One region of the Bacillus sp. LH1 genome, then DNA from elsewhere that is predicted to be linked to it. Evidence: riboswitches for the same ligand, from Rfam matches in the RefSeq annotation. Region 1 holds a riboswitch; each other region holds the start of a gene.
What was found. A riboswitch is a leader RNA that binds a small molecule or an ion and turns the genes downstream of it on or off. The one in region 1 is predicted to bind S-adenosylmethionine.

Region 1 (5,924 bases):
AATTTGTTTTTTATACGTATGTACAGACGTTGCAAGCAAAACCGTATATGCAACAATGACCACTACTATCTTTCTTTTTTTCAAAGGACACTCTCCTTATTAGCAACAAAAAGAGATACCTGTTCTTTCAGGTACCTCTCTTGACAGTGATTACTTTGCTGCTGGCAATTGTATTGGATCAAATTTATCATACGATGTAAACTTCGCATCCGTAATAATGTGCGCTTTATCCTCACCATTGCTACTCATAACCATATCTATCTTTGCTGATTCATATTTAAAATCTTTTGTAATAATATATTCTCCATCTATTTCTTCTATCTTTGCATTTTGGCCTTGTAGCATTTGTTTCTGCTTTTCATCCATACTAGCTAACATACTCTCTGTCTCTTGCCCTTTTAATGCAAACTTCAGCTTATAATTATCTCCACTTTTCTCCATCTTCACTTTATTTAAAATTTCCGATGGAATCTCTAAATTATCTACCATTCCTTGAGTCGCATTCATTCCGTTAGCATTTAATTGTTCCTCTGGTACAGACATAACTTCACCCGTATTAGGATTTTTCAACTGACCAGCAATTTTGCCACCCACATCATAAACAACAACCTCTGTACCAGAAACATTCATTTCAGAACGAGAATTTTTTTTCTTCGGCTCTAATTGCATTTTGGCCTTTATTACATTCATCTCTGTTCCTTCAGCCTTTATTCCCACATCATATGTCATCGTTACATTTTCTTCGTTTTTAAAAGCTTCATTCGCTTTATTAAAAACATCCTTCGCTGTTAATTCCTTTTCTTTCTGCACAGCTTCTTTTTTCGGTTCATCAGTCTTTTTTGCTTTCTCATTACTACACCCTACTCCTAGACCGACTGCAAGTACTAAACTTGAAATTAAAATAATTTTTTTCATAACGTCCCCTCCTTCCCAAAAATAATATCATCTCTTTTCCTATGAAATCTATATAATTCGTAATATTCTTCTTTAAATTTATTTCCTATATAGCAACATGTTTGAGAAAAAGTTTAAATATGATGTAAATAATAACAACTCATTTCAGGAGGTCATTATGAAAGCTATTATTTGCACAAAGTATGGACCACCTAATGTTCTCCAACTTCAAAATATAGAAAAGCCTAAACCTAAAAAAAATGAAGTATTAGTTAAAATTCACGCAACAAGTGTATCGACTGGAGATTGTAGAATACGTGGCTTTAATAGCCCCCTCTTATTTTGGATTCCTATGCGGATCATATTAGGTTTCAGAAAACCGAGAAAACCTATACTTGGCGTAGAGTTATCCGGTGAAATCGAAGACATTGGAACAGATGTAACACAATTTAAAAAAGGAGATCAAGTTTTTGCATTAACAGAACTAAACCTTGGTGGTTATGCCGAATACACATGCGTGCATGAAAGTGGATTAATAGCATTAAAACCTACCAATGTGACATATGAAGAAGCTGCCGTTATTCCTTTTGGCGGAACTTCAGCATTGCACTTCCTTAGAAAAGGACAGATAAAAAAAGGGCAACGAGTACTTATATACGGCGCCTCTGGGTCAGTAGGGACAGCTGCCGTACAACTTGCGAAATACTTCGGGGCGACTGTCACAGCCATTTGTAGTAGTTCGAATTTCGATTTAGTAACAGCTTTAGGGGCAGACAACGTAATTGATTATATGAAAGAAGATTTTACTAAGCGGGGCGAGCACTATGATATTATATTTGATGCAGTTGGAAAATATAATAAGTCTCTTTGTACAGATGCATTAATGCCTAATGGAAAATATGTATCTGTGAACGGAATGATGGCAAAAGTCAGTAAAGAAGATATGAACCTACTAAAACAACTAGCTGAAACAGAAAAGCTAAAGCCTGTTATTGATAGAACTTACCGATTAGAAGAAATTGCTGAAGCTCATATATATGTAGAAAAAGGACATAAAAAGGGGAACGTTTCGATTACCTTAAAATAAAATATATTCTGAAAATATCATTGACAATTCTTTTTGTACGATTTACTATTAGTACCATATTCAAAACTACATACACATACTCTTATCAAGAGTGGCGGAGGGACTGGCCCGATGATGCCCGGCAACCGAGCTTATGACGTATAAGCTAAGGTGCTAATTCCTGCAAAACGAGTTTTCGTTTTGGAAGATAAGAGAGGAATCTATTTCGTCTATTCGGCACCTCTCTTATTTTTTGGGAGGTGCTTTTTATTTTGGAACGTATATGAAGGGGGATTTATAGATGAAAAAGGTATTATTAAGCATTGTAAGCGGAGCAGTATTATTATTAGGCGCATGTAGTGTGAGTTCAGATAAAGAGGTAAAAGAATTAGACGAGAAAAAGATTACTGTCGGTGTAACAGGTGGACCACATGAACAAATTTTTGAAAAGGTAAAAGAAGTTGCAGCAAAAGATGGCCTCGAAATTGATATAAAAGTATTTAATGATTATGTAGCGCCAAACGTATCATTAGATGAAAAAAGCCTTGATGTAAATAGCTACCAAACGAAATCGTATTTAGATGTATTTAAAGCTGAACGCAATATGAAATTAGCTGAAGTATTTTCAACAGTAACATTCCCTATGGGTGTATATTCTAAAGATATAAAAGATGTAAAAGACTTAAAAGAGGGCGATGCAATTGCTGTACCAAATGACCCAACGAATGAACTTCGAGCTTTAAAATTATTTGAAAAAGCAGGGGTTTTAAAAGTTGATCCAAAGGCTACAGAAAAAGCGACTGCAAAAGATGTAATTGAAAATCCAAAAAAATTAAAGATTGTCGAATTAGAGGCATCTCAATTACCAACGCAACTAAGTGAAGTGAAAGCAGCTGCAATTAACACAAACTTTGCATTAGGTGCAAAATTAAGTCCAGCGAAAGATTCTATTTTCCGCGAAGGAAAAGATTCACCCTATGTGAACTGGGTTGTTGTTCGTACTGAAAATAAAGATGATGCCGTTGTAAATAAATTAAAGAAAGCTTATCAATCTAAAGAAGTAAAAGAGTTTATCGAGAAAAAATTTGATGGTTCAGTTTTACCATCTTGGTAGGAGCTGACGATAATGATTGAATTAAAAAACATATCCAAAGTATTTACAACAAAAAAAGGGAATGTTGAGGCTCTTAAGTCTACTTCCCTTAAAGTAGAAAAAGGCGAGGTATTTGGAATCATTGGGTATAGTGGCGCTGGTAAAAGTACATTGATTCGATGTGTAAATTTATTAGAAAAACCAACGACAGGAAATATCATTGTAAACGAACAAGACTTAACAACGTTATCGACAAAAGAACTAGCAAAAGCGAGACAAAAAATCGGAATGATCTTTCAAGGATTCAATTTACTTAAAACTGTTACCGTTTATGAAAATATCGCATTACCGTTACGGCTTGCTGGCATTCCAAAAGCAGAAATTGAAAAAAGAGTAGAAAAGTATTTACGCATTGTCGATCTTTTTAATAGAAAAGATGCGTATCCAAGCGAACTTTCTGGTGGTCAAAAACAGCGTGTCGCAATTGCTCGTGCGCTATCACATGAACCTGAAGTGTTATTAAGTGATGAAGCAACGAGCGCATTAGATCCAGAAACAACCGATTCTATCCTTGATTTGCTATTAAAGATTAACGAAGAAATCGGAATTACGATTTTACTCATTACACATGAAATGAATGTCATCCAGCGTATATGTGACCGCGTTGCTGTTATGGAACATGGATCTGTAGTCGAAAGTGGGACTGTAAAAGATATTTTCACAAACCCACAACATGTAACAACGAAGAAATTTGTAAATAGCGCATTTGCAGCGAAAATTCCAGAAAAGGTACAGAAAGAACTACAAAGTACTGGAGAAATTGTAACACTTTCATTTATTGGCACTACTTCAGGGGAACCTGCCTTAGCCGTTGCCACAAAACGGTTCCAAGTATATCCGAATATTTTATCCGGTAATATTACGCAGTTAAAACATGAAGCATATGGGAAACTAGTCGTTCATATGCAAGGGGAACAAAATGAAATCCACCGTGCTTTATCATTTTTACAAGAGCAAGGAATCATCGTAGAAGGAGGTAGAACAGATTATGGGAAACAAGTCCTTTTTGGATGAATGGGGTAAAGTCATATGGGAAGCCACAATCCAAACCTTTCAAATGACATCTATTTCATTACTCATCTCGATCCTTATTGCACTGCCACTTGGTGTTACACTTGTTTTAACGAGACCTGGTGGACAGCATGAAAATAAAATCATCTATCCTATTCTTAATACGGTTATTAATGTTATTCGCTCTCTTCCATTTATCATTCTATTATTCTTCATTTTACCTTTTACAAAGTTTCTAATGGGAACATCCATTGGCGTACAAGGTGTTATCGTACCGCTTGTCGTCTTCACAGCCCCTTATATCGCACGTTTAATGGAGACAGCTTTACTAGAAGTCGATCGCGGTGTCATTGAAGCCTACCAAGCGATGGGAGTCTCTACTATAAAAATCATTTGGCACGTCCTGGTTAAAGAAGCTCGTCCCTCCCTTGTACTTGGATTAACAATCGCAACGATTGGCTTAATCGGCGCAACAGCAATGGCTGGTCTTGTAGGCGCTGGTGGGCTAGGGGACTTAGCATATCGCTTCGGACATTTACGCTATGAACCTGAAGTAATGTATGCAACTGTCTTTATTTTAATTATCCTCGTTCAAGGATTACAGTCTTTAGGGAATGGTGTTGCACGAAGATTGAAGAAAGATTAAAAAAAGAAGGTATCTCACCAAGGTGAGATACCTTCTTTTTTATCTTTTAAATCCACCTTCTGAATGAATAACTTGCCCAGTAATCCACTCAGCTTCTTCACTTACTAGAAATTTAATGAGTCTAGCTGCATCCTTTGGCTCACCAATTCTGCCAAAAGGAAACATCGGCTTTAACCCTTGTTTTATCTCTTCAGTCATCCATCCTGTATCAGTTGGTCCTGGATTAATTGCATTCACTGTTATTCCTAAATGAGCTACCTCTGCTGACAACGTACTAGTAAGAGCATCAATAGCTCCCTTCGTTGTTGCATACGCTAGTTCTCCTACCATAGGACCTTGAAATTGCCCCGAAGTCATATTCACAATTCTACCACCAGATTTTTTATCAAATCCTCGGGCAAATTGACTACTGAGCAATGTAGTCGCACGAATATTCACCATATAATGCTTATCTAATTCTTCAGCAGTCAACGTAGAGAAATCATTATTCGTAGAATATGCTGCATTATTAATTAATATATGAGGGTACCCTAATTGTTCAGTAACTTTATTTATAAGCTCTTTCGGTGCATCATTCTGAGTTAAATCTAACTCCATGCTTGATACTCTAACACCGTTTTGTAATAGCTCTTCTTCTAATTGTATTTGTTCATTTTTCTCAACGCCCCATGGCATCTCTTTATCATAATCCGTCCAATACGTAAAAAATATATCGTATCCTGATTCAGCCAATTCTTTGCAAATTGCTGCGCCTATACCGTCTAGACGACTTACCCCTGTAATAACTGCTACTTTATTTTTTAATTGGTTCATCATATACTCCTCCAAGTTTAAAGGACGCATATTTTATATAAGAGATATAAACTTTCCCACAAAAAAGACAGATACATAAAATAGGCACCTATCCTTATAAAAGGGATGTACAAGCCAAATATGCATTCCTTGAATGATTTACAGATAACTAAATAAACCCTCGCTTATGAGAGAAAAATTCATCTATCTAGTTTCTAATCATTACAAGTTCATCCACATATTGAGTCTTTGCCTCCTTTTGATATATCTCTATTATTAGTCTATCAAAAAAGATGAAATGTTACAAAAAATAAAACAATTACTCAAAACATATATTCGTTCACATTTCCTCTATTGTGAAT
Region 2 (5,924 bases), 1.3 Mb from region 1:
TTGTAATTCGTCTGCTTCTTGAGCAATGATAGCTTGCTTTGATCTTTTATTAACGAAATAACGTGCTTGCTCAAGCTCACGAGCAAAATTAGATTTTAATGTTTTATGACGCTCAATTAACTTCTCAATTTTTGTTATTTCACGCTCACTATCACGTAAATATTGGTTTAACATCGCAATTGGATTTTTTCTTTCCTTCTCATCTAACACGTTATGAAAATCAGCTAAAATTGCATCGCGTACACGTCCGAATAAAGATTGTTTCATTATAAATCTTCCTCTCTTCTACTTTATTTATAATTTGATTTATTGTTTTAGTTTTTCATTAATTTGTTCCACTCATCTTCAAAGTTACTATATGGTTTAGAACTTTCTGGAGCAGATTCAACAACTACATCTTTTTCTTTTTTCCACTCACGGTATCCGTAGTATAAAACCACTAAAGCAGCGATACCGATTAATGCTGGCGAATGAGAAAGTGCAATGGATAAACCGATTAAACCAACAATACCCCAAGCTAACTTTCCAAAAAATGATTTAGCTCGCACAAATGATTTATAGCTCCAATATACAACTCCTGCTCCGATTGCGAATCCTACAATACCAGCAAGACTACCAAGAGCAATTAAAGCCAAAATACCGGCTGCGATAAACGCTAGAAATTGTTTCATCTTGTGCTTGCCTCCCTTCGATTTGATACTCTTATCTTAACTATTTTTTCATCTTTCCATAACGAGCTTAAGAACCGTTTTTAACTCAGACTTAAGACCGAGTCATATTCAGCCCTTTACGCAAAAAAACGTGCAGAGTCTATTCTCTGCACGTTTTTTAATTACTAACATTCATATTAAATTAAGCTGTTTTATGATACTCTTTTTTCTCAGCTACTTTCGAAAACCTTGGAAACCCAATTAAAATAGAAACAATCCCACATACTCCAACTAAGATTGGATAAAATGCATATGGCAACAATTCAACCGGAGATAACGCTGCAAATCCTGCTGCCGTTAACATTTGGGCACCGTACGGAATTAATCCTTGCACACAACATGAGAAAAGATCTAATACACTCGCTGATTTACGAGGATCTATTTCATATTGATCTGCAATATTTTTTGCAAGCGGGCCTGTAAAGATAATTGAAATCGTATTATTCGCTGTACACATATTCGTCATACTCACTAAACCAGCAATACCAAATTCCGCTCCTTTTTTCGAACGAATATTACGTGTTAATACATTCATTAAATATTGAATACCACCATTATATTGGATTAATTCAACCATACCGCCAATTAATATAGCAAGTAATACTAACTCCATCATACCGCCCATTCCAGTCGTTACACTTTTAAAGAAACTTTCTAACGTGTAACTTCCATCTATAAGGCCGATAACACCAGATAGTACAGTTCCACCAGTTAATACAATAAGTACATTCCAGCCAAGTAGCGCTGTAATAAGTACTCCTGCGTACGGTAAAATCTTTATCCAATCAAAGCTATGTGCTTTAATCTGCGTGTCACTTCCTGAAGTAACTATTACTAATAGTACAATTGTAATAATAGCCGCTGGTAACACAATTAAAAAGTTCGTTTTAAACTTATCTTTCATTTCTGTTCCTTGTGAACGAACAGCTGCGATTGTTGTATCTGAAATAAATGATAAATTATCACCAAACATCGCTCCGCCAACAACAGTAGCCATTGCAAGCGCAATTGAGATATCAGTTTGACCACTAATACCTACAGCAATCGGCGCTAATGCTGCAATTGTTCCCATTGAAGTTCCCATCGCTAATGAAATAAATGCACCAATAACAAAGATTCCAGCTACGATAAATCCTGGCGGTAAAATAGTTAACGCTAAATTAACAGTTGAGTCTACTCCGCCCATTCCTTTAGCAGTTTCAGAAAACGCACCTGCAAGCACAAAAATTAATACCATAATCATAATATCCGGATTTCCTGCACCTTTAGCGAACCGCTCTACTTTCACATTAAAACTTTCTTTACGATTCATCACTAAAGCGACTCCTACAGCAATTGAAATCGCTACAAGTATCGGCAATTTATAGAAATCACCTGTAATAATTCCAGAACCAATAAATAGCGCCAAAAATATTCCAAGTGGTAATAAAGCTAAACCATTTCCTCTCGTTTCTTTCAAAGTACCATCTCTCCCTAGTTTCAACCTTTTTCTAATGAATAACAAAAGACCTCTTCCGATGAGAAGAGGTCTTATACATCTATAAGAAACACTCTTCTCATCTTTCAAGCACACGCTTGCTGGATTTGGCACAGCACTCTGAAATCGAGTCCGCTGCCGAGGCATCGTAGGGCCAGTCCCTCCGCCTCTCTTTATAAGAAGGTTTCATATTTATTTTTTAATAATAATTTCTTCCCTAACTTTACTCGCTTACAAAACAAAAGTCAATTATTTTTTGTATAGATTTTTTTGGTAATTATACAAAAATTTGAATACAACAATCATTTTAACTTTTCGATTTCTTCTTCCAATATTGAAATCCAATAAAATTCACTATTTTTTATTGTTGCTAATATCCATTTCGTAGTGTGCCATGCTAGCTCATACTCTTCCTTCGTGACATCACCACTTTTATAAGCATCCTCTAGCTCCTCTTCATCTAATACATACACCTTACCGCTAGATAATAATACTACATCTAAATATAAATCATCAAAATACGGTAAACCACGATCGTCTATTTTATATTCTTTCGCCACATCGATATAATATTGCACTAATTTTTTCTGATCATCTAACATAGCGGTAATCGCAAAGTTTTTCCCGTCTATGAAATATTGAATCCACGTATACTGATCTGCTGCAATACAAAGTTCTTCACCATCATATTCTTTACAACTAGGCTCTCTCACCTTTTTTATATCCAGTATTCCGAGCATTCCCTCTTCCACTTGCTTAACCGTATAACTCTTTTCTATTAGTCTCTTCCACGAAGAACCGTCACCATATTTTCGTTTCATTATGTCTGCTCCTCTTCTATATACAGAAAAGCTCCCACATATTATGTGAGAGCTTGTTCATATTATAATTAAGCCGCTTGACCCTTTTCAGAAATCTCTTTTAAATAAGCTTGTCCTTTTTCAGCGTCATATTGACCTTCCCACTTAGACATAACTACAGCTGCTAAAGAGTTTCCTACAACGTTAACTGCTGTACGAGCCATATCTAAAATACGGTCAATACCAGCAATGAACGCTAAGCCTTCAGGTGGAATACCTACTGTACCAAGTGTCGCTAATAATACAACGAATGATACGCCCGGTACACCTGCGATACCTTTTGATGTAACCATTAATACAAGTAATAATGTAATTTGTTGTGTAATAGATAAATCAATACCGTACATTTGCGCCAAGAAAATAGCCGCAATTGCTTGATATAAAGTTGATCCATCTAAGTTAAATGAATAACCAGTCGGAATAACGAAAGATGTAATTGCTTTCGGACAACCGAATTTCTCCATTTTCTCCATGATTTTTGGTAAAACTGTTTCTGAGCTTGCTGTAGAATACGCTAAGATCAGCTCGTCTTTTAAAATCTTAAAGAATTGGAAAATGTTAATTCCAAATATTTTCGCTGTAAGTCCTAAGACAACTACGACGAAGAAGATCATTGCTCCATATACGACAATTAGTAATTTCCCTAATGGAATTAATGAAGCAAGACCAAATGTAGAAACTGTAACACCAATTAGTGCAAATACACCAAATGGTGCAAATTTCATAACTTGGTTTGTTACGTAAAACATTGCGTCAGCCACACCTTGGAAAAATTGAAGAACTGGTCTTCCTCTTTCACCAATTGCTGCTACACCTAAACCAAATAGTACAGAGAAGAAGATAATAGCTAGCATATCTCCGTCAGCTAACGACTTCATAATGTTCGTTGGAACAATATTTACAAATGTATCTGCAAATGAATGACTTTGTACTTGCTCTGTCGTATGTGTATATTTCGAAATATCTGTCTTTGTTAACTGCTCCATATTTACGCCTTTTCCTGGTTGGAAAATATTCGCTATTAATAGACCGACAATAATTGCAATTGTTGTAATGATTTCAAAGTAAATAATTGTTTTTCCGCCTAGTCGACCTAATTTTTTAACATCGCCAACACCAGCAACCCCAACAACAATACTTGCTACAACAATTGGCACAACGATCATTTTAATTAATCGGATGAAAATATCACCAATTGGTTGTAAATAACTCACCACTGCTGGATTGCCAAAGAAAATCGCCCCAACCGCAATACCAAGCGCAAGTCCTATTAATATTTGCCATGCTAGTCCTATTCTTTTCATATTTGTTGTAACCCCCTCTTCGATGTGTCACTCTATCTCTCATTCTATCTCTATAAAACTAAGAAATTAAGAGTATTACATATTATTCGACAATTCACTACATTTTGTCCCTGTTAAAAATCATAAATCAAAAATTTAAATCTGACAACAAAATAACTTTGCCCGAACGCAAATAATTTTCTTGACAAAAAGTAGACCCATGTCAGAAAACCTCACATGAGAACGATTCCTCACTAGTGTTTTATTAGCTTTCCAAGTAATATTTCACCTCATAAAAACGATTACTTTCCTCCTTCATTTTACAGGAAAATTCCAAAATATACCTTTGTTACACATATGAATAAAATGTAAGCACTATGACAAATACAGTTGAAAAATGATAAATTCCGACAAAACTTAGCAATTTTATAAAATTTTCTTTACATTATGATTACAACGATAGACACCCTTCTTCTTATGATATATAACATTCATAGGGAAAGGAGTCAGACAACAATGAAAAAGAAATTTGCAGCGTTTAGTGTTTTAGCAGCAGGAACGATTTTTGCTTCCCCGTTACTTTCACCCGTATACGCTGAAACGAATCAAGATAAATTATCTAACATTCAATCTGAATTAGAAGGCAAACAAAGTGACTTACAAAATAAATCAGTCGAGAAAGAACAAATAGAAAAAGAAATTCAAGAATTACAGAAGAAAATCGATGAATTAACTACTTCCATTAATAAAAATGAGACTGAATTAAACGATACAAAAAAAGAAATTAGCAAAACACAACAAGTAATTACTGACAAAAAGAAACATATAGAACAATTACAAACAAACATAGATACACGTCAGGAAGTTATTAAACAACGATTACAATCTATGCAAGAAAAACCGCGTACAAATATCATTACAGAAGTATTAACAAACTCTACAAACATTGCTGATCTTGTTGATAATATGTACTCCGTAAGTTTAATATTAAACAACGATACAGATATTGTAAAAAAACAAACATCTGATCAAAATGCTGTAACGACAGAAAAAGAGGCTGTTGAGAAAAAAGAACAACAACTGAAAGACTCTGAACAAAAACTAGAACAAAAACAACAAGAATTACAAAATAACCAACAGCAGCAACAAACTCTTATTAACGATCTACATACGAAAGTAGCAAAAGTAGATTCAGAGATTGAAGGATTAGAAGAATCCAAGGGCATTTTAGAAAATCAACGTCAAGCTGTTCAAAAAGCAATTGAAGAAGAAAAACGGGCGGAAGAAGCTCGTAAAGCGGAAGAAGCCCGCCAGGCAGAAGAGGCTCGCAAACAACAAGCTACTAAATCTGCTCAAGCGGCCCCAACACCACATGATACAAATATCGGTGGTTTTATCAAACCAGCAGCTGGATCAAAAACTTCCGGATTTGGTGTACGTTCTTTAGATAACCATAAAGGAATTGACATCGCTGCTTCGGGAACGGTTCCAATTATCGCTGCTGCAGATGGCGTTGTTATTCGCTCAGAATTATCATCTAGTTACGGAAACGTAGTGTATTTATCTCACCGTATAAACGGAAAAACATATACGA
Region 3 (5,924 bases), 890 kb from region 1:
GCGGTTATGATACGCCGCAAGTAGCGGTTGTTTTCTTCCATTAATAATAGGTACAACCGCATCATATTCATTGTTCGTTTGCTCTAGTAAAATGGTAAACCATTCATGCGACACGTTTGGTGCATCGCAAGGCATAATAGCGTACCAATCTGCTTCTATGTATTCCATTCCTGATACAATGCCGGCCAGCGGTCCATTCCCTTTATAGTGCGGAATGTCTTCTATAACAGGTACTTGTACGAATTGCTCTACTCGCTCTTTTATATCAGTATGGCTAATTACTACAATGTCTTGCAAAGTATTTCCCATCACTTTCACAATATGCTCAACAAAAGTAGTTTCCTTCCAAATTGCTAACGCTTTCGGCTCACCGAATCTACTCGACATACCACCTGCTAATACAATTCCAGCATACTTACTCATTGGCGATGCAGCTCAAATGTAATATGACCTAATTCCGGTAAAATTAATTTATTCATCGCAAGGCGAACCGCTCCGCTAGACCCTGGCATCGAGAAGACTACTTTGCGCCCAATTGTACCACCAATCGCTCTACTTAACATTGCGCTGCTTCCGATATCTTCTAAATAACTAATCATACGGAACAGCTCACCAAATCCAACAATTTCTTTATCTAATAACGCTGATACTGCTTCAATTGTGACATCGCGTTTCGTAATACCAGTACCGCCATTTGTTAATACAACATCTACATCTTCCTTATGATAACCAGCTAACACTGCTTGCTGAATACTTTCTTTATCATCTTTTACAATTTCATAAGAAGTTACTTTATGTCCCGCTTCTTTTAACAATTCATGTAATAGTTGTCCGCTCTTATCTGTTTCTTCCGTACGTGTATCGGAAATCGTAACAATCTTGCAACGCACTTCTTTTGGAGCTTGTTTTTTATGTTCAGTTACACTCATTTTTTATCTTTCCTTTCTTAAAAACTTTTCTTCATTTTATCATACATATCTTTACACAATTATGTATGAAGCCAATAATGCGCCATGATACAATATAAGTATACTAACCCACAAAAAGGAAAGTGCCCTTTCTTATACTCCTAGACTACACATCTTTAGCTACTCTTTATATTTTCTACATAATAGAATTCAATTTTAAAACTTGTACTAAAAAATAAATCGGAGGTCTACCTATTATGGAACTATACAAAAAATTAACAACAACATTCATCCTCTTATTCGTCGCTTCCATCACTGTCGGTTTTTCTCTAAAAGGCGCAATTCCATACGCTACATTAGTAAGTATTATATTCGCAACGCTATTTTTACTAAGCAGTGCATTTTGCGCAGGTAAAGCACGTCAAATGAAAGGTTGATTACATATGTTCCAGAAGAAATCAATCCTTTGTAAATCATGTGAAAAGGAAATACAAAAGGAGGACTTACATTGTTTGAATCAAACCGTATCCAGTTACGAAAGTTTTCCGAAGATGATATTCTAACATATTATAAATGGCATAATGATATAGACGTTATGAGTTCAACTACTCTCACTCTTGATAAATATTCCCTTCAAGACACAGAAAAACTTTGCCAGCAATTTATTCATTCTTCGGACTCTAAGAGCTATATCATTGAAGAAAAATCTACGCATCTTTCAATTGGTATTACTTCTTTAATTCATATTGATTCGTATAATCGAAACGCTGAATGTATTATTGATATTGGTAACAAGGATTACTGGGGGCAAGGTTATGGGAAGGAAGCTTTCACCTTATTATTGGATTATGCATTTTTAGAATTAAATTTACATCGCCTTTCTTTACGAGTATTTTCTTTTAACGATAGAGCAATTAAATTATATAAATCACTCGGTTTTCAACATGAAGGAACTTGTAAAGAAGCTATATTCCGCAATGGCAATTGGCATGACATTGAACTCTTCGCTTTATTCCAACGTAATTATAAATAAAAAAAGCTTTGCGCTCACCGCGCAAAGCTTTTTTTCATATATTATAGACCAGCTTGCTCTTTTAAAGCTGCTGCTTTGTCTGTACGTTCCCATGATAGATCTACATCAGTACGTCCAAAGTGGCCGTAAGCTGCTGTTTGTTTGTAAATTGGGCGACGTAAGTCTAGCATTTTAATAATACCAGCTGGGCGAAGATCGAAGTTGTTACGAACTAGCTCTACTAGTACGTCTTCAGATACTTTACCAGTGCCGAATGTATCAACTGAAATTGATACTGGTTGTGCTACACCGATTGCGTATGCAAGTTGTACTTCTGCTTTTTCAGCAAGACCAGCTGCTACGATGTTTTTCGCAACATAACGAGCTGCATATGCTGCAGAACGGTCAACTTTCGTTGCATCTTTACCAGAGAATGCACCGCCACCGTGGCGAGCGTATCCACCGTAAGTATCAACGATGATTTTACGTCCTGTTAAACCAGCATCACCTTGTGGTCCACCAATTACGAAGCGGCCAGTTGGGTTAATGAAGAATTTCGTTTCTCCATCCATTAATTCTGCTGGTACTACAGCTTTAATTACGTGCTCTTTTAAGTCGCGATCGATTTCTTCCCATGTAACATCTGGGTGATGTTGTGTAGAAATTACGATAGTATCAACACGTACTGGTTTACCATTTTCATCATACTCAACTGTAACTTGCGTTTTTCCATCCGGACGTAAGTATGATAATGTATCATCTTTACGTACTTCAGTTAAACGGCGAGCTAATTTGTGAGCAAGCGAGATTGGAAGTGGCATTAACTCTTGTGTTTCATTACATGCGAAACCAAACATTAAACCTTGGTCTCCTGCACCAATTGCCTCAATCTCAGCGTCAGTCATTTGACCTTCGCGTGCTTCTAGCGCTTGGTCAACACCCATAGCGATGTCAGCAGATTGCTCATCGATAGATGTTAAAACTGCACAAGTTTCTGCATCGAATCCGTATTTTGCGCGTGTGTAACCAATGCCTTGAATTGTTTCACGAACGATTTTTGGAATATCTACGTAAGTAGAAGTCGTAATTTCCCCCGCTACCAATACTAAACCAGTTGTTACAGTTGTTTCACAAGCTACACGTGCATTTGCGTCTTTTGATAAGATCGCATCTAAAATTGAATCAGAAATTTGGTCACAAATTTTATCTGGATGTCCTTCAGTTACAGACTCAGATGTGAACAGATGACGTTTTTTTGTCATGTGGTAAACCTCCCTACAGTAATTGTATATATTGTACGGAACTCATCCTTAATTTGCCACAAACTGCGACATACATTTATTCTCCCACACAAGCATACAGAAAAACCTTTCCTACTTTACATAGAGGAAAGGTTTAATTTGCTACTTGCATACTGCTTTTTGCCCTTCGCTCTTATCGTTCGAGACCTGTAGCCTCGCACAGGTTTTAGCACCTATTCACCTGTATTTACCACTACAAGTGAGGTTGCTGGGCTTCATCGGGCCTGTCCCTCCGCCAGCTCGGGATAAGAGAGTATCCGTCCCAACCTATACTAAAGAAATGATATTCATTTGTCAATTAATATTCACATTTTCCTGAAAGTTTTTCTCAATACGCCTGAAATGAAATATTAATAGGGAAATAATGCATTCACACAAACAAAAAGAAATAAATAGTATACATTATTTATATAATTGTGTTATACTCTTGTTGGGGATTACGAGAAATATTTCATTAAATGAAAAGGATGGTATATAAATATGAGTACTGTGAATGTCCAAATTGGTTTACACGAATTATTGAACGGAAGCAATGCACAGATTCAACTAAGTGTTCCGCAATTAGTGGAAAAAGTATTAATGCGAAATGAAGGGAAATTAACTTCGACTGGTGCCGTTTCTGCTTCAACTGGAAAATATACAGGACGTTCTCCTAAAGATAAATTTATTGTGAAAGAAGCATCGGTTGCTGACAAAATTGCTTGGGGAGCTGTGAACCAACCGATTTCTGAAGAACATTTTAATAAATTATATACTAAAGTTTTAGAATACTTAAAAGAAAAAGAAGAGTTATTCGTCTTCAAAGGATTTGCAGGCGCTGACCGCAATTACCGCCTACCAATTCAAGTTATTAACGAATATGCATGGCACAATTTATTTGTACATCAATTATTCATTCGTCCAACTGAAGAAGAATTAACAACTCATGAATCAGAGTTCACAATTGTTTCTGCACCGAATTTCAAAGCTGATCCAGCTGTTGACGGTACAAACTCTGAAGCATTCATTATGGTTTCATTCGAAAAACGTATCGTACTAATTGGTGGTACAGAATACGCTGGAGAAATGAAAAAATCAATCTTCTCTATTATGAACTTCTTATTACCTGAACAAGATATTCTTTCTATGCATTGCTCTGCAAACGTAGGTGAAGAAGGCGACGTAGCACTATTCTTCGGTTTATCTGGAACAGGTAAAACAACATTATCTGCTGATCCAAACCGTAAACTAATCGGTGATGATGAGCACGGTTGGTCTGATAACGGTGTATTCAATATTGAAGGCGGTTGCTACGCGAAATGTGTAAACCTTTCTCACGAGAAAGAACCACAAATTTTCGATGCAATCACATTTGGATCTGTTTTAGAAAACGTTATCATTAATGACCAAACACGTATCGCCGACTACAACGATACTACTTTAACAGAAAATACTCGTGCTGCATACCCTATGCATGCGATCGACAATATCGTACTGCCAAGTGTTGCTGGACACCCAAATACAATTATTTTCTTAACTGCTGATGCATCTGGCGTATTGCCTCCAATCAGTAAGTTATCAAAAGAGCAAGCTATGTATCATTTCTTAAGTGGTTACACTAGTAAACTAGCAGGAACAGAGCGCGGCGTTACATCTCCGCAAGCAACATTCTCAACTTGCTTCGGTTCACCATTCTTACCACTTGATGCATCTCGCTATGCTGAAATGCTTGGTGAAAAAATCGAGAAACACGATGCGAAAGTATTCTTAGTAAACACTGGCTGGACTGGTGGCGAATACGGCGTTGGTAAACGTATGAACTTAGGTTACACTCGTGCAATGATTCAAGCAGCATTAAACGGTGAACTTGCGAAAACTGAAACAGCTAAACATGACATCTTCGGTCTTGAAGTTCCACTTCACGTACCAGGTGTACCTGACGAAGTGTTAATGCCTGAACAAACTTGGGCTGATAAAGCTGCTTACAAAGCAAAAGCAATCGAACTTGCAAATGAATTCAAAGCTAACTTCAAAAAGTTCGACAGCGTATCTGAAGACATTATTAACTTAGGCGGTCCAATCGCTTAAATTAAAACTTTCTGTTGGAATAACCCTTTACTCATATGAATAAGTGTCGTGTAACCGTAAAGTTTCGCGTACTCACCGACAAAACCCAATGCGGCTTAACGGTTACACACACTTACATAAAAAAGAAGCTTACGTGAAAACGTAAGCTTCTTTCTATATCTTATATAAAGTGAAACGCTAATCTCTTCATCTGTGACCTAGATTATAAAATTACAGCTTCGAATATATACATTATATCCCTACTCACTACATCTCTCGGGTTTCACATCGTATGGGGCTAAAAAAGGCCCTGACCGCTTCTATTCGTGACTGGATCATCTATTCCATCTAAAAAGAAGTCTTTTATCTTTTTAGCTCTTTGTTAGTTCTTTCTCATCTTTCATGCTATAGTAACCTAAATTCACAACGATTAAGAAATACCCACCCATAATCCCTACTGCAAACGCCCACATAACCATGTGGTGCTCAATTTCGTACATAATAATAGCACCCAAAATGGCAGCTGCAAAACGGTTAAACATACCAAGTGTCGGTGCTTTCGTCTTCTTTACAATACTATCTCCAAGCTTCTCAATTCTTCTGCCTAAAAGCCAAACGCAATACATACTTACAATAAGCCCAATTCCAGCGCCTAAA
Region 4 (5,924 bases), 2.3 Mb from region 1:
AGCATGTCGGCTATGAAACTGTCCGCCAATCTTTATAAAATATATACAGTCACCTGTAATAAAAACTTTATAATATATATCTGCCGTAAACATTTTAGGCTTTAAAAGATAAAAACTTTTGATCATAATTCCCCCATCAATTTTAAATGTATTTGTATAAACATTTTTAGCTAGATTTGTGCTAAAACATATTTCTCATGTAATGCAACACTATTGTATTGAATCTCCTCTCCCTTTGCAACAGTTGCTTTGAAGCCAGCTAGTAACCTTTCTCTATACTATCCCTATAAGTGCTACCCCATTTCCAACCGTTTTTCTTCTAGTATATTAAAAGCAGAATTTGATACGAGGCTCTATATCAATCTATCAATAAATTACCACTCTGTAAATATCTGAATTTTCTTTACATTGAAGGTTATCTCCTAAACAACCTCGAATAATTGTAATACATATACATAAGGAGGTTGATCTATTTTGTTTCGTTCCTTTACAAATGGTTGCGTCGCCTTAGTGCAACGCTTCTTGCCAGAACCGTTTATTTTATCATGTTTACTAACTGTTTTCGTTATCTTCTTTGGTATGTTTGCGACTCACCAAACACCTGTAGAAATGATTAATCACTGGGGTAATGGAATTTGGGGACTCCTCGCCTTTTCTATGCAAATGGCACTTGTACTCGTGACTGGATCTGCTTTAGCAAATGCTCCTCTTATTAAAAAAGGATTAACGAAAGCTGCCAGACTACCAAAAACAACTGGACAAGGCATTATTGCCATTTCAATTGTAAGTTTACTCGGTGCATACATAAACTGGGGCTTTGGAATTGTTGTATCTGTTTTATACGCAAAAGAAGTGGCAAGGCAGCTGGACGGATTAGATTATAGACTAGCAATCGCCTCTTCTTACTCTGGATTTCTCATTTGGCATGCCGGTCTTTCTGCCTCTATCCCTCTTACGTTAGCAACAGGCGGTGAAACGTTAATTAAAACGACTGCTGGAAGTATTAAAGAGGCGATTCCAATAACAGAAACGTTATTCTCACCATACGCTCTCGTTCCAGTTATTATTTTTCTCATTACGATGCCTCTCATTAATAAAGCGATGCATCCAGATGAAAAACATACGATAACTGTAGATCCTAGCGTGTTCCATGAAGAAGCTGCTGCTCAAGAAGTAGAAAAAAATACGTTCGCTGAAAAGATGGAAAATAGCATTATTATTACACTTTGCGTTGGATTGTTAGGTCTCATTTATATTTTCAATTACTTTTATACGAAAGGATTTAATCTTACTCTCGATATCGTGATTTTTATGTTATTAATTACTGGACTTATTTTCCACCGCACTCCGATTCAGTATATTCGCGCTTTTTCAGACTCTACGAAAAGTGCCTCTGGCATTTTACTTCAATTTCCGTTTTACGCAGGAATTATGGGCATGATGATTGGAGCAAATAGTGAAGGACTTTCACTTGGAGGAGCTATTTCTAATTTCTTTATTAGCATTTCAAACGAATCAACTTTCCCGCTCTTTACTTTTTTAAGTGCTGGTATCGTTAATATTTTCGTTCCATCTGGTGGCGGTCAATGGGCTGTGCAAGCACCAATTATGATTCCAGCTGGCGCTGAACTTGGTGTACCTGCTGCAAAAACAGCAATGGCAATTGCATGGGGCGATGCTTGGACGAATTTAATTCAACCTTTCTGGGCATTACCAGCATTAGCGATAGCTGGTTTAGGTGCTCGTGACATTATGGGATTTTGTGTTGTGAACTTACTATATGCGGGTTTTATCATTAGTCTATGTTTCTTATTTATTTAAACAAAAAGCTAGTTTTATACTAGCTTTTTTACATAATAAATCACTTATTTCCCACGCAATTTATAATCTTCTCCCACTCTAACTCCGTAAGATGTAATGACTCAAATGCAAAAAAATCTTCGCAAATTTTTCCGATCAGGTGTGGATGTTCCCTCAAAAAATTCCACTGTAACGCTTTAGGAAGAAAATATGTTTCATATTCTTTACTTCCCCTTACTACCTGATCAACTTCTCTTTCACAAATTCCTCTTATTAAATAATCATTTCTTAACTCTATTTGAATTTGCTGAAATGTTTCGCTGCATTTTTTCAATTGAAGTAAACACGTAACATACTTCCGAAAAAGTTCGCCATCATACTGAACACAGTTTATAATACGATCGACTTCATTCATAATGCACGAGCCTTTTCTTCTATTTGTAATAACCATTTCTCACGCTTTGATACTTTACTCGTTTTCACAGATTGAAACACTGACCGTTTTATATCGCGAATGCCACAAAAACGTAAAATACCTCTCTTCATCATAATCCAATCTGCTGATCGATATAACAATGCGACGTACCATAGAGGCGAGTCTAACGTATTAATAACCCATGCTTTTTTCCCTTGCAATAATCCTTTCGGCAGAGCCCCTTCATATTTATAAGCAAATCCAGCTACGAAAATACGATCGATAAATCCTTTTAAAATTGCTGGCATCCCCCACCACCATATTGGATAGATGAATAGAAGTGTATCTGCTTCTTCTACTAACGTTCTATACCGAGCTGTTTCCTCTTCATTTACTAAATCGCGTCTTTTCTTCTCTTCATTAAATACGAGGACTGGATCAAATTGTTCTTTGTATAAATCAAGTACGGTAACTGAATGATTTGTTTCCTGTAGTCCTTTTTGCACATGATTGAAAATCGCCGCGTTAAAACTTGAAGGATTAGGATGAGCATATATAATTAGTACGTTCACTACAAAACAACTCCCTCTATACGTTAAAGTTTCTCCTTCTTTAATAACTTCTCTACAATTTGTACGTTTTTCGAACTTTGCAACAATCGATTTAATAATATAAGTAACTCTTCTTTTTCTAAATCTTTCAGTTTCTCTTTAACTGCACTCTCACCAGCACCTTGCATATCATAAACAACTGCCGCCATATGTTTACAATAATTTTCATAGGGACACTCACAGTTACTTTCTGAAAAATCTTCGAGATCGATAACTACTTCATAATTCCCTGCATTTCCAGTAACGAAAGCAAACACTTTTTTATCTTGTATTTCAACATCTTCTACATGCCCATCTTCATAATATTCATATCCCTTATCTACAATGTACTTTGGGATCCATTTCGTTATATCTTTTAATAAGTAAGCGTACATAATTGTACCCCTTCCTTTAATTCCCTTTTGACTTCAAAAATCCTGCATGTTATTCTAATTACTGTTAAGTAGCAAGTCTACGTGACAAAACGACTGACACCTATTCGGCGAAGGTGTCTCTTTTCATTTGCAGCCGATATGAATTGCCTCTTTCAGGCACATTCAATTTTTGACACTACACACTCAACACCATTCCCTGTATCAGGCTGCTTTAGCAGTCTTTTACTCTACATACTCCGTTATTTTAAGAAAAAAAGAGAGCTTAGCTCCCTTTTCTCGCCTTATACAATACCCCTTTTTCAGCATAGAGATATTCATCAGCTAATGTAATTTTCCCATCCAGTTTTAGTTCGTCTAATAATCTTGATAAATAAAATTGATGCAACATCTTTTTCGTGAATTTTCCTTCATGATGCGAAACGATATGTTCTTGAATATCTAACAATGATATCGGCTTATCTTGCTCTATCATATATTCATAAACTGTACTACGCAGTTTTACGTATTTTTCGAGTGTCACAGTAATGCGCAACCCCTTTCTTCTTAATATAAATTTTCGTAATCGGTTTTTTTGCAATAAAAAAACCTCTCCGATAAGAAGAAGTTACGTATATATCTTCGTCTTATCTCCCAGAACAAATATGTTCTGCTGGAATTAGCACCTGCATCGCGGTTGCTGGGTTTCATCGGGCCAGTCCCTCCACCTCTCTGGATAAGAAAATATTCACTTAATTCTTACTATACGTAATTCCACTTTAATTGTCAAACAAATATAATAAATATAACAAATTATATTTTCTTCCTTACTGTTCATACTACCCATATACGAACATGCAAGGAGGATTATGAAATGCATCAAAATGCTCGCGGATATGTACAAGATTCTTTTCAATCATTACAAGAAGCTAAAAATTGTTTAGAAGAAGCGCTCGAAACAGTTGAAAAAGATTTTAATCGCGCTCGTATTGAACAATCACTTTATGCTGTTGAACAAGCTATTCAACGTTGCGAGTACACCGTTCACATTTTAGAAAAAGATTAAAAACTTCCCATCAATTGATGGGAAGTTTTTTCAAATGGCATACTTCATAATTATTGCCGTTATGATTAAAAAATATACAGAATTAGCAATTTCTAAAATTCCTACTTTTTTAATAGAAATTTTTTTGCCATACAACACAATTGCTCGAATGACACTTGGTATAAAAATAAGAGAACACCACGGATTAATCACAAATATGATTATCGTTAATACGATATGATATCCCCAAGATATAAGACGATACTTCGGGTTATTTTTTTCACGAATCATCGTTTTCACATAGAACGTACTACCTAAAAAGTATAAAAATGAAATAAGCGCAATGAATAATGCTGTATGATCGATTTGCTTCATTGAAAAGGAATAACTAATTAACCCACCGATACAAAACACAATAATCGCACAAATATCATTTAATAGTGCTCTTTCATTTTTTTGACGAGCGTAATACATATTCACTATAAATAATGGAATCATTACTATTACGAATAAAAGAATTCGCCACTCATATAATAAAGAAATCATCCCAAATAGGAACGCAATAAGAAAATAAATAATGGAAACTTGTAAAAACTCTTTTTTTCGTCTTTGCTTTATGTACGTAAGAAATGGGTACGTAGCTAAATAGATAAAGAACCACGCTAAAAACAATGGAATATGATAAATAGTAGGTTTCCCAAGTATGACACTTAATAAAAAAGGAATAACAAGCATGGCCCATGCACCATGTTGCTTCGGAATAACTAACTTCATTAACTATACACCTCCCTTTTGAAAAAAGTTCTCACCTACAATTATACAAATAATTTTATATAATAGCGGATGCATATTGAATCGATTTTTTGACAAAAAAATGCTCCTTACATTATGTAAGAAGCATGAAAGAGGCAAACGAATATGTAAGTCGCGACCCTACCTTATATGAGTATGCTTTTCTATGTCACGTTATGCTCATCTAATATACCGTATTTCTTTTTAAATCTTGTAAGAATCGTAATCCATGAAGTACTAAATAGTAATAAGAAAATAACATTCGAAATCGCATGGCTCAAATCAAAGTAAAAACTTGCGATATAATACGAAATGACAGTTTCCCATGTTGCTTCTCGTATAAAACCGAGAAGGCCCCAGAAATTCATAATCCAGCCAAATAAAAAGCCAACAATTACTCCGTAAAGAAGTCTTCCCCATAGCTTTTTCATAAAAAATGTATTACGAAGTAAACCTGCTATAAAACCAATCATGCCCCACGAAAACATTTGCCACGGTGTCCATGGACCTTGTCCTAAAAAAATATTAGATACGATTGCTGCTGTAGCACCAATCATAAAACCAGTTTCACTTCCAAATACAATTGCAGAAACGATAATGACAAAAGAAGTTGGTTGTACACTTGGTAAAATAGAAAATGGCACCCGGCTTACTGCTGCAATTGCCGCTAATACAGCAACGAGAACAATTTCACGTGAAACAAACGCCTTTCTTTCAAAACGGATATAGAAAGGTAACATAATAACCGCTAATAGAAACAAACTACTTAACATGTAATAACCATCCATAACAAGTGTCGTAAAGAGTAATGTGCCGATTATTACTGCAAAGATACATATTATGAATGCAACATATTGTTTGGACAAGCTTCGTACACATCCTCCCACGTTAATGCATATGGCAATTCTTTT

Region 2: another riboswitch for S-adenosylmethionine. It lies ahead of ACX9TM_RS07615 (Na+/H+ antiporter NhaC family protein); the one in region 1 lies ahead of ACX9TM_RS01060 (MetQ/NlpA family ABC transporter substrate-binding protein).
Region 3: another riboswitch for S-adenosylmethionine. It lies ahead of metK (methionine adenosyltransferase); the one in region 1 lies ahead of ACX9TM_RS01060 (MetQ/NlpA family ABC transporter substrate-binding protein).
Region 4: another riboswitch for S-adenosylmethionine. It lies ahead of ACX9TM_RS16735 (hypothetical protein); the one in region 1 lies ahead of ACX9TM_RS01060 (MetQ/NlpA family ABC transporter substrate-binding protein).

Annotation. Positions count from the first base shown of each region.
Region 1 is NZ_CM175007.1:183,090-189,013, reverse strand. It holds gene ACX9TM_RS01075 (FAD-binding oxidoreductase) at 1-84, opposite strand, end outside; gene ACX9TM_RS01070 (DUF6612 family protein) at 151-915, opposite strand; gene ACX9TM_RS01065 (NAD(P)-dependent alcohol dehydrogenase) at 1,073-1,981, shown strand; SAM riboswitch class I at 2,061-2,175, shown strand; gene ACX9TM_RS01060 (MetQ/NlpA family ABC transporter substrate-binding protein) at 2,262-3,074, shown strand; gene ACX9TM_RS01055 (methionine ABC transporter ATP-binding protein) at 3,087-4,127, shown strand; gene ACX9TM_RS01050 (methionine ABC transporter permease) at 4,102-4,770, shown strand; gene ACX9TM_RS01045 (SDR family oxidoreductase) at 4,810-5,586, opposite strand.
Region 2 is NZ_CM175007.1:1,439,920-1,445,843, reverse strand. It holds gene ACX9TM_RS07625 (PspA/IM30 family protein) at 1-267, opposite strand, end outside; gene ACX9TM_RS07620 (lmo0954 family membrane protein) at 315-671, opposite strand; gene ACX9TM_RS07615 (Na+/H+ antiporter NhaC family protein) at 853-2,169, opposite strand; SAM riboswitch class I at 2,264-2,369, opposite strand; gene ACX9TM_RS07610 (ribonuclease FAU-1 family protein) at 2,490-3,008, opposite strand; gene gltP (glutamate/aspartate:proton symporter GltP) at 3,077-4,351, opposite strand; gene ACX9TM_RS07600 (murein hydrolase activator EnvC family protein) at 4,847-5,924, shown strand, end outside.
Region 3 is NZ_CM175007.1:4,659,197-4,665,120, forward strand. It holds gene ACX9TM_RS24100 (molybdenum cofactor guanylyltransferase) at 1-423, opposite strand, end outside; gene ACX9TM_RS24105 (MogA/MoaB family molybdenum cofactor biosynthesis protein) at 420-929, opposite strand; gene ACX9TM_RS24110 (hypothetical protein) at 1,166-1,345, shown strand; gene ACX9TM_RS24115 (GNAT family N-acetyltransferase) at 1,417-1,941, shown strand; gene metK (methionine adenosyltransferase) at 1,983-3,182, opposite strand; SAM riboswitch class I at 3,352-3,473, opposite strand; gene pckA (phosphoenolpyruvate carboxykinase (ATP)) at 3,702-5,288, shown strand; gene ACX9TM_RS24130 (ATP synthase subunit I) at 5,639-5,924, opposite strand, start outside.
Region 4 is NZ_CM175007.1:3,230,518-3,236,441, forward strand. It holds gene ACX9TM_RS16710 (hypothetical protein) at 1-126, opposite strand, end outside; gene ACX9TM_RS16715 (short-chain fatty acid transporter) at 475-1,821, shown strand; gene ACX9TM_RS16720 (hypothetical protein) at 1,862-2,215, opposite strand; gene ACX9TM_RS16725 (NAD(P)H-dependent oxidoreductase) at 2,212-2,787, opposite strand; gene ACX9TM_RS16730 (SWIM zinc finger family protein) at 2,811-3,200, opposite strand; gene ACX9TM_RS16735 (hypothetical protein) at 3,463-3,720, opposite strand; SAM riboswitch class I at 3,821-3,919, opposite strand; gene ACX9TM_RS16740 (hypothetical protein) at 4,051-4,242, shown strand; gene ACX9TM_RS16745 (YwiC-like family protein) at 4,273-4,995, opposite strand; gene ACX9TM_RS16750 (ECF transporter S component) at 5,178-5,879, opposite strand; gene ACX9TM_RS16755 (ABC transporter ATP-binding protein) at 5,852-5,924, opposite strand, start outside.